Regions from separate parts of the Rhizobacter sp. P1_G5 genome, predicted to be linked through region 1. Evidence: riboswitches for the same ligand, from Rfam matches in the RefSeq annotation. Region 1 holds a riboswitch; the other holds the start of a gene.

Region 1 (3,042 bases):
GATCACGTGCAGCGGGCGGCCGCCGCCGGCCTTGATCTGCTGGTACACCTCTTCGGTGTCTTCGGTGATGAAGTCGTTGATGCCGTGCACCAGCGCATGGCTCAGGCGCTCGCGCACCGGCTTGGCACGCCAGGCGAGCTTGGCGCTGTCGTCCTTGGCGGCGCCCTTGGCGGTCTCGGCGATCTCGATGAGCCGCTCACCGGCGTCGGGGCGGCGATTCAGCACCACGTCTTCGACGCGCTCGCGAAGCGTCGGCTCGAGGTCGTCGTACACGCCGACCATGCCGGCGTTGACGATGCCCATGTCCATGCCGGCCTGGATCGCGTGGTACAGGAACACGGTGTGGATGGCTTCCCGCACCGGCTCGTTGCCGCGGAAGCTGAAGSWCACGTTCGASACGCCGCCCGACACCTTGGCGCCSGGCAGGTTCTGCTTGATCCAGCGCGTSGCGTTGATGAAGTCGACCGCGTAGTTGTCGTGCTCCTCGATGCCGGTCGCGATCGCGAAGATGTTCGGGTCGAAGATGATGTCTTCCGGCGGGAAGCCGACCTCGTCGACCAGCATCCGGTAGGCGCGCTCGCAGATCTCGACCTTGCGCTCGAAGGTGTCGGCCTGGCCCTTCTCGTCGAAGGCCATCACCACGGCCGCGGCGCCGTAGCGGCGCACCAGCTTCGCCTGGTGGATGAAGGGCTCGACGCCCTCCTTCATCGAGATCGAGTTGACGATGCCCTTGCCCTGGATGCACTTCAGGCCGGCCTCGATGACCTCCCACTTCGAGCTGTCGATCATGATCGGCACGCGCGCGATCTCGGGCTCGCTGGCGATCAGGTTCAGGAAGCGCACCATCGCCGCCTTGCTGTCGAGCATCGCCTCGTCCATGTTGATGTCGATCACCTGGGCGCCGTTCTCGACCTGCTGGCGCGCCACGCTGAGCGCCTGCTCGAATTCGCCGTTCAGGATCATCCGCGCGAAGGCCTTCGAGCCGGTGACGTTGGTGCGCTCGCCGATGTTGACGAACAGGCTGCCTTGCCCGATGAGCACCGGTTCCAGCCCGGACAGCTTCATCGGCGGAACGGGACGGGCGGTAGACGTCGGCGACGACAGAGAGGCGGAGGCGGTCATGGCGGGTCGGCTGGCACCGCCCCGGAGCTCACCCGGGGCGCATGCGGATTCATCATGCGAGGGGTGAGCGTGGTTGCAAGCTTCCAAGCCTGGCGGCAGCCCGATGGGCCGCCGTCGCAACGCTCCTTGGAGAGGCGCATTTTATGCGGCCAGGCCCCGTGAGCGGCTTGGTTACAACTCGGCAAGCCCCTGATGCGGTCGTGGTGCACGGAGCGTGTCCAATCCGGGATCCACGACTGGACTGCTTCTGCCGTGAACAACAACACACGATTCCTCGCTCTCTCCGTCGCGGTTGCCGCGCTGCTGGTTGCCTGCGGCGCGCCGCAGGTCAAGCCGCTGCCGGCGCCGGCGCCCTCGGTGCCCGGCTCCGCGCCGGGCCCGGTCTATGGCCAGGCGGCCTCCGGCGCGGCGCGCAGCTGGTCGCCGCAGATGGAGGCGGTCGAGCGGCAACTGGCCTCCAGCCTGAACGGCACGCCGATGGCGCTGGCGCGCACGACCGACGAGCGACTGTGGCTCACGCTGCCGGGCGATGTCGCGTTCGAGCCGAACCGCTCGGCGCTGAAGCCGGTCGCCACCGGGCTGCTGGACAAGGTGGCAGCGGTGCTGCGCAGCCAGCCGCAGCTGGAGCTGCGCATCGTCGGCCACACCGACAGCAAGGGCTCGGCGGCCGGCAACGATGCGCTGTCGCTGGACCGTGCGGCGAGTGCGCGCGACTGGCTGGTGGCGCGCGGCCTGTCGCCAGTGAAGATCGGCGTGGCCGGTCGCGGCTCGCGCGACCCGGTCGGCAGCAACGACGACGAGGCCGGCCGCGCGGCGAACCGGCGCGTCGAGATCCTGATCGGCGAACGGGCGGTGCGCTCAGGCAGCAAGTAGCCGGGCTACGCGGCCAGCAATCCTGAGAACAACGGATCGTGCCGCGAGCGCGGCCGGTACGCGCCGACCCGCTTCGCGATCTCGGCGATGTGCGCCGGCGTCGTGCCGCAGCACCCTCCGGCGATGTTCAGGAAGCCGGCGCGCGCGAACTCCTCGACCAGGCTGCCGGTGATCTCCGGCGTCTCGTCGAAGCCGGTGTCGCTCATCGGGTTCGGCAGGCCCGCATTCGGGTAGCAGCTGATGAAGGTGTCGCCGGCCACCTTGGCCAGCTCCTCGATGTACGGCCGCATCAGCGTCGCGCCGAGTGCGCAGTTCAGCCCGATCGCGATCGGCCTCGCGTGGCGCACGCTGTGCCAGAACGCGCTGACCGTCTGCCCCGACAGGATGCGCCCCGACGCGTCGGTCACCGTGCCTGAGATGATCACCGGCAGCCGCTCGCCGGTGTCTTCCATCAGCTCGTCGAGCGCGAAGATCGCCGCCTTCGCGTTCAGCGTGTCGAAGATCGTCTCCACCAGGAACAGGTCGCAGCCGCCTTCGAGCAGGCCCGCCGCCTGCTCGTAGTACGCGGCGCGCAGTTCGTCGAAGCTCACGTTGCGCGCGGCCGGGTCGTTGACGTCCGGGCTGATGCTCGCGGTGCGCGGCGTCGGGCCGAGCGCGCCGGCCACGAAGCGCGGCTTGTCGGGCGTGGCGTACTTGTCACAGGCCTCGCGTGCGAGCCGCGCGGCCACCACGTTCATCTCGCGCGCCACCTCGCCCAGGCCGTAGTCGTCCTGCGCGACGCTGGTCGCGCCGAAGGTGTTGGTCTCGATCAGGTCGGCGCCGGCCGCGAGGTACTGCTCATGGATCTCGCGGATCACGTCGGGCCGCGTGAACTGCAGCAGCTCGTTGTTGCCCTTCAGGTCCTTCGGATGGCTGGCGAAGCGCTCGCCGCGGTAGTCGGCCTCGCCGAGCTTGTAGCGCTGGATCATCGTGCCCATCGCACCATCGAGCACCACGATGCGTTGCGAGAGGATCTGCGGCAGGGCCGCGCCACGGGTGTAGACGGGG
Region 2 (4,065 bases), on a different contig from region 1:
ACCGCTGAGCGGCCGATCGGGTCGGAGCAAGGCCTTCTTGAACAAGCAATTGGTCGATGCGCATCGGATGATCAAGCAACGCCCCGGGATCCGGCTTTGCCGGGCCCAGGGGTGGCGCCCCTCGGGGGCAGGAGCGAAGCGACTGGGGGGCTCAATACCGGTAGGTGTCGGGCTTGTACGGGCCGTTCTTCGACACGCCGATGTACGCGGCCTGCTCGTCCGTCAGCTCGGTCAGCATCGCGCCGACCTTCTTCAGGTGCAGGCGGGCGACCTTCTCGTCGAGGTGCTTGGGCAGCACGTAGACCTGGCCGACCTGGTACTTCTCGGGCCGCGTGAACAGCTCGATCTGCGCGATCGTCTGGTTGGCGAAGCTCGAGCTCATCACGAAGCTCGGGTGGCCGGTGCCACAGCCGAGGTTCACGAGGCGGCCCTTGGCCAGCAGGATGATGCGCTTGCCGTCCGGGAAGATCACGTGGTCGACCTGCGGCTTGATCTCTTCCCATTCGTACTTCTCGATCGCCGCGATGTCGATCTCGTTGTCGAAGTGGCCGATGTTGCAGACGATCGCCTGGTCCTTCATCGCGAGCATGTGCTCGTGGCGGATCACGCCCTTGTTGCCGGTGGTCGTCACGAAGATGTCGGCCTTGTCGGCGGCGTACTCCATCGTCACGACCTTGTAGCCTTCCATCGCGGCCTGCAGCGCGTTGATCGGGTCGATCTCGGTCACCCACACCTGGGCGCTCAGCGCGCGCAGCGCCTGGGCCGAGCCCTTGCCCACGTCGCCATAGCCGGCCACGCAGGCCACCTTGCCGGCGATCATCACGTCGGTGGCGCGCTTGATGCCGTCGACCAGCGATTCGCGGCAGCCGTACAGGTTGTCGAACTTGCTCTTCGTGACCGAGTCGTTCACGTTGATCGCGCGGAACAGCAGCGTGCCCTTCGCGCTCATTTCCTTCAGGCGGTGCACACCGGTGGTGGTCTCTTCGGTCACGCCCTGGATCTGCGCGCTCTTGCGGGTGTACCAGGTCGGGTCCTGCGCGAGCTTGGCCTTGATGCTCGCGAACAGGCAGGTCTCTTCCTCGCTGCCGGGCTTGTCCAGCACGCTGATGTCCTTCTCGGCGCGCTGGCCCAGGTGCATCAGCAGCGTCGCATCGCCGCCGTCGTCGAGAATCATGTTCGGGCCTTCGCCGTCGGAACCCTTCGGGCCGAAGTCGAAGATGCGGTGCGTGTAATCCCAGTAGTCGGTCAGGTTCTCGCCCTTGTAGGCGAACACCGGGGTGCCCTTCTCGACCAGCGCGGCGGCGGCGTGGTCCTGCGTCGAGAAGATGTTGCACGAGGCCCAGCGCACCTGGGCGCCCAGCGCCTGCAGCGTCTCGACCAGCACGGCGGTCTGGATCGTCATGTGCAGCGAGCCGGTGACGCGCGCGCCCTTCAGCGGCTGCGCCTTCGCGAATTCCTCGCGGATGGCCATCAGGCCGGGCATCTCGGTCTCGGCGATGCGGATCTCCTTGCGGCCCCAGGCGGCAAGCGAGATGTCGGCGATGGCGTGGTCTTGGGAAGGCTTGAGAACAGCGTTCATGTCGGGCTCCATTGAAAGGGACCCGCACGCGCATCGCCGTTGGCAGTTCAGAGACTCACCCACGAGGGACGATCGTGCGGGTGAGCGCGGTTGCAATTGAATTCCCGAGCCTGGGGCGGCTGTCGTGGCGACAGGCGGCCTTGCAACGCTCCTCGGAAAGTGCAGGGATTGTAGTCGCCGGATCGGGCGGATTCCAGTGCGTTGCGTGCGTTGTGGCGTGCGGTATGCCCGCGGGTCGTGCAAGACTGCAGGGCATGTCTGACATCGCGCCCCGCCCTCGCCCCCTTTCAGAACTGAGCCCCGAGCTGGCCCGCAGCGTGCGCGGCGTGCTGACCGACATCGACGACACGCTGACGCGCGACGGCGCGATCGAGCCCGAAGCGCTGGCGGCCTTGCAGGCGCTGCGCGACGCCGGGCTGCCGGTCATCGCGATCACCGGCCGGTCGATGGGCTGGAGCGAGCCGTTTGCGCGCGACTGGCCAATCGATGCGATCGTCGCGGAGAACGGCGCAGTCGCGCTATTCCGCAACGCGGCCGGCCACCTGCAGATCGAGTACGCGCAGGACGAGGCCACCCGCGCCCGCAACACGCTGCGGCTGCGGCGCACCGCGCAACGCGTGCTCGCCGAGGTGCCTGGCACGACGCTCGCGCAGGACAGCGCCGGCCGCGTCACCGACATCGCGATCGACCACAGCGAGTTCGCCCACCTCACGCAGCCGCAGATCGACGCGGTGCTGCAGGTGATGCGCAGCGAAGGCATGAACGCCACCGTCAGCTCGATCCACATCAACGGCTGGTACGGCGAGCACGACAAGCTGAGCGGCGCGCGCTGGATCGTGCAACGGCTGCTCGGGCGTTCGCTCGATGCCGAGACCCCCGCCTGGGCCTACGTCGGCGATTCGACGAACGACCAGGCGATGTTCGGGCACTTCCCGGTCAGCGTGGGGGTCGCGAACCTGATGCAGTTCGCCGATCGGCTGCACACCTGGCCGGCGTACCTGACGCGCAGCCCCCGAGGCGAAGGGTTCGCCGAGTTCGTTCAGGCGCTGCTGGCGCTGGGTTGAAACTGCGTCATCACGTCCTGGTTCCCGACATCAAGCCTCCCAACTTGAGCCCTTTGTCGTGGCCAAGGATCGCCGTGTGCTGCCCCAATTCGTACAGCCATGCGGCAGCAGGCTTGGAGCAATCGCCAAATTCACCAGCCGAGTGCAGCGCTCGGCACTGCTTGAACAGCGTCTTCGCGTGGTGAAAATCCGAGCTGGCCCAGGCCCATCCCTGGTAGCTGCGCATTGCCGCAACGGCGTGAGCAAGAACCTGGAAGGCCTCTTCACCGGAAAAAGCATGCTTCCGCATCAACCATGCACAGAGTCGAAACTGCTTCACCGGCCCGAATTCCGGGTCCTTGCCCTCCACGGCGTCACGCAGGAATTGAACAAGCTCACCCGAAGTGGCACTTTTATAGCCCTTGATCTTGAAGATGACGTCCTTCTGGAACAGTGGCGTGCGATTCTTGAGACGAAAGCCACTTGAGTCGCCCCGCAGTTCGATTTCTGTCTTGTAGGTTGGAATAGCCCCGCAATCGGCCGCGAAAACGGTGCGAGGTTCCGATTGCAGTGTGAGGGCGGCGCTTTCGAGCGGCACGCGCAGCCTGTCGAGTTCACTGCACAAGGCCTTGTCGTCGCCGAGGCGCTTCTTTGCGGACTTGCACCACCTGGCCAACTTGTCCAGAAAGCCGCGGTGCTCTGCCTCGACAGTGAAGCCCATCTCCAGGGCCAAGAACACATTCTCAACGTGCGTTGCCACATCATCGTCGCTCGTGATCAGTGCAGTGGCATTCTCGATGAACATCTCAAGGTTCTGGTGACTGGCACGGCTGCCGAAAGGGCCTCCTCGACGCAGAATCTCATCCACAGCACCGTGCTTCAGTGACTCGTTCATCTGAGTTCGATCGGCCTCCTCGCTGGCGGTCCCATCAAGCGAAAACCCGAGGGAGTCCTCCACCGACGAGTTCGAGTGGCGGGCCTTTTCTCGGTTCCTCTCGACATCCCCACGAACCTTCGGCCCATCCGAGCCATTGCGCCTCCGAGAGAAGGGATTGAAGCGCGACTTCTTGACTGACTCGAGCATGGCTACATCCTGACGAACTGGTTCTGCTTGGTAACCACCTCGCCTCGAACGTTCCTCCTCGACGCCCCTGACGGATCACCCCAGCCGCGCCGCCCGCTGCCCCGCCTGCCGCGCCAGCATCCACCCCGGGTACTCCGCCGGCAGCGCGCTGACCTGGTCCAGCGCCGCCAGTTCATCGGCGTTCAACTTCAAGGCCGTCGCCGCGATGTTGTCGTCCAGCTGCTCGACCCGCTTGGCGCCGATGATCACCGTGCTCACCGCCGGCTGGTGCAGCACCCAGGCCAGCGCGACCCGCGCCACCGACACCCCATGCGCCTCGGCGATGCCGCGCATCACGTCGATGCAGTCGTCGGCACGCG

The links. A riboswitch is a leader RNA that binds a small molecule or an ion and turns the genes downstream of it on or off. The one in region 1 is predicted to bind S-adenosylhomocysteine.
Region 2: it holds a riboswitch for S-adenosylhomocysteine, as region 1 does, so the genes downstream of both, ahcY (adenosylhomocysteinase) here and metH (methionine synthase) in region 1, are expected to answer to the same signal.

Annotation. Positions count from the first base shown of each region.
Region 1 is NZ_JBFUCB010000110.1:6,883-9,924, reverse strand. Features, by position in the region: gene metH (methionine synthase) at 1-1,122, opposite strand, end outside; S-adenosyl-L-homocysteine riboswitch at 1,181-1,256, opposite strand; gene AC1D12_RS10665 (OmpA family protein) at 1,375-1,995, shown strand; gene AC1D12_RS10660 (homocysteine S-methyltransferase family protein) at 2,001-3,042, opposite strand, start outside.
Region 2 is NZ_JBFUCB010000132.1:559-4,623, reverse strand. Features, by position in the region: gene AC1D12_RS12065 (TlyA family RNA methyltransferase) at 1-64, opposite strand, end outside; gene ahcY (adenosylhomocysteinase) at 152-1,579, opposite strand; S-adenosyl-L-homocysteine riboswitch at 1,655-1,739, opposite strand; gene AC1D12_RS12055 (HAD-IIB family hydrolase) at 1,834-2,643, shown strand; gene AC1D12_RS12050 (hypothetical protein) at 2,654-3,706, opposite strand; partial or broken gene AC1D12_RS12045 (aldo/keto reductase) at 3,782-4,065, opposite strand, start outside.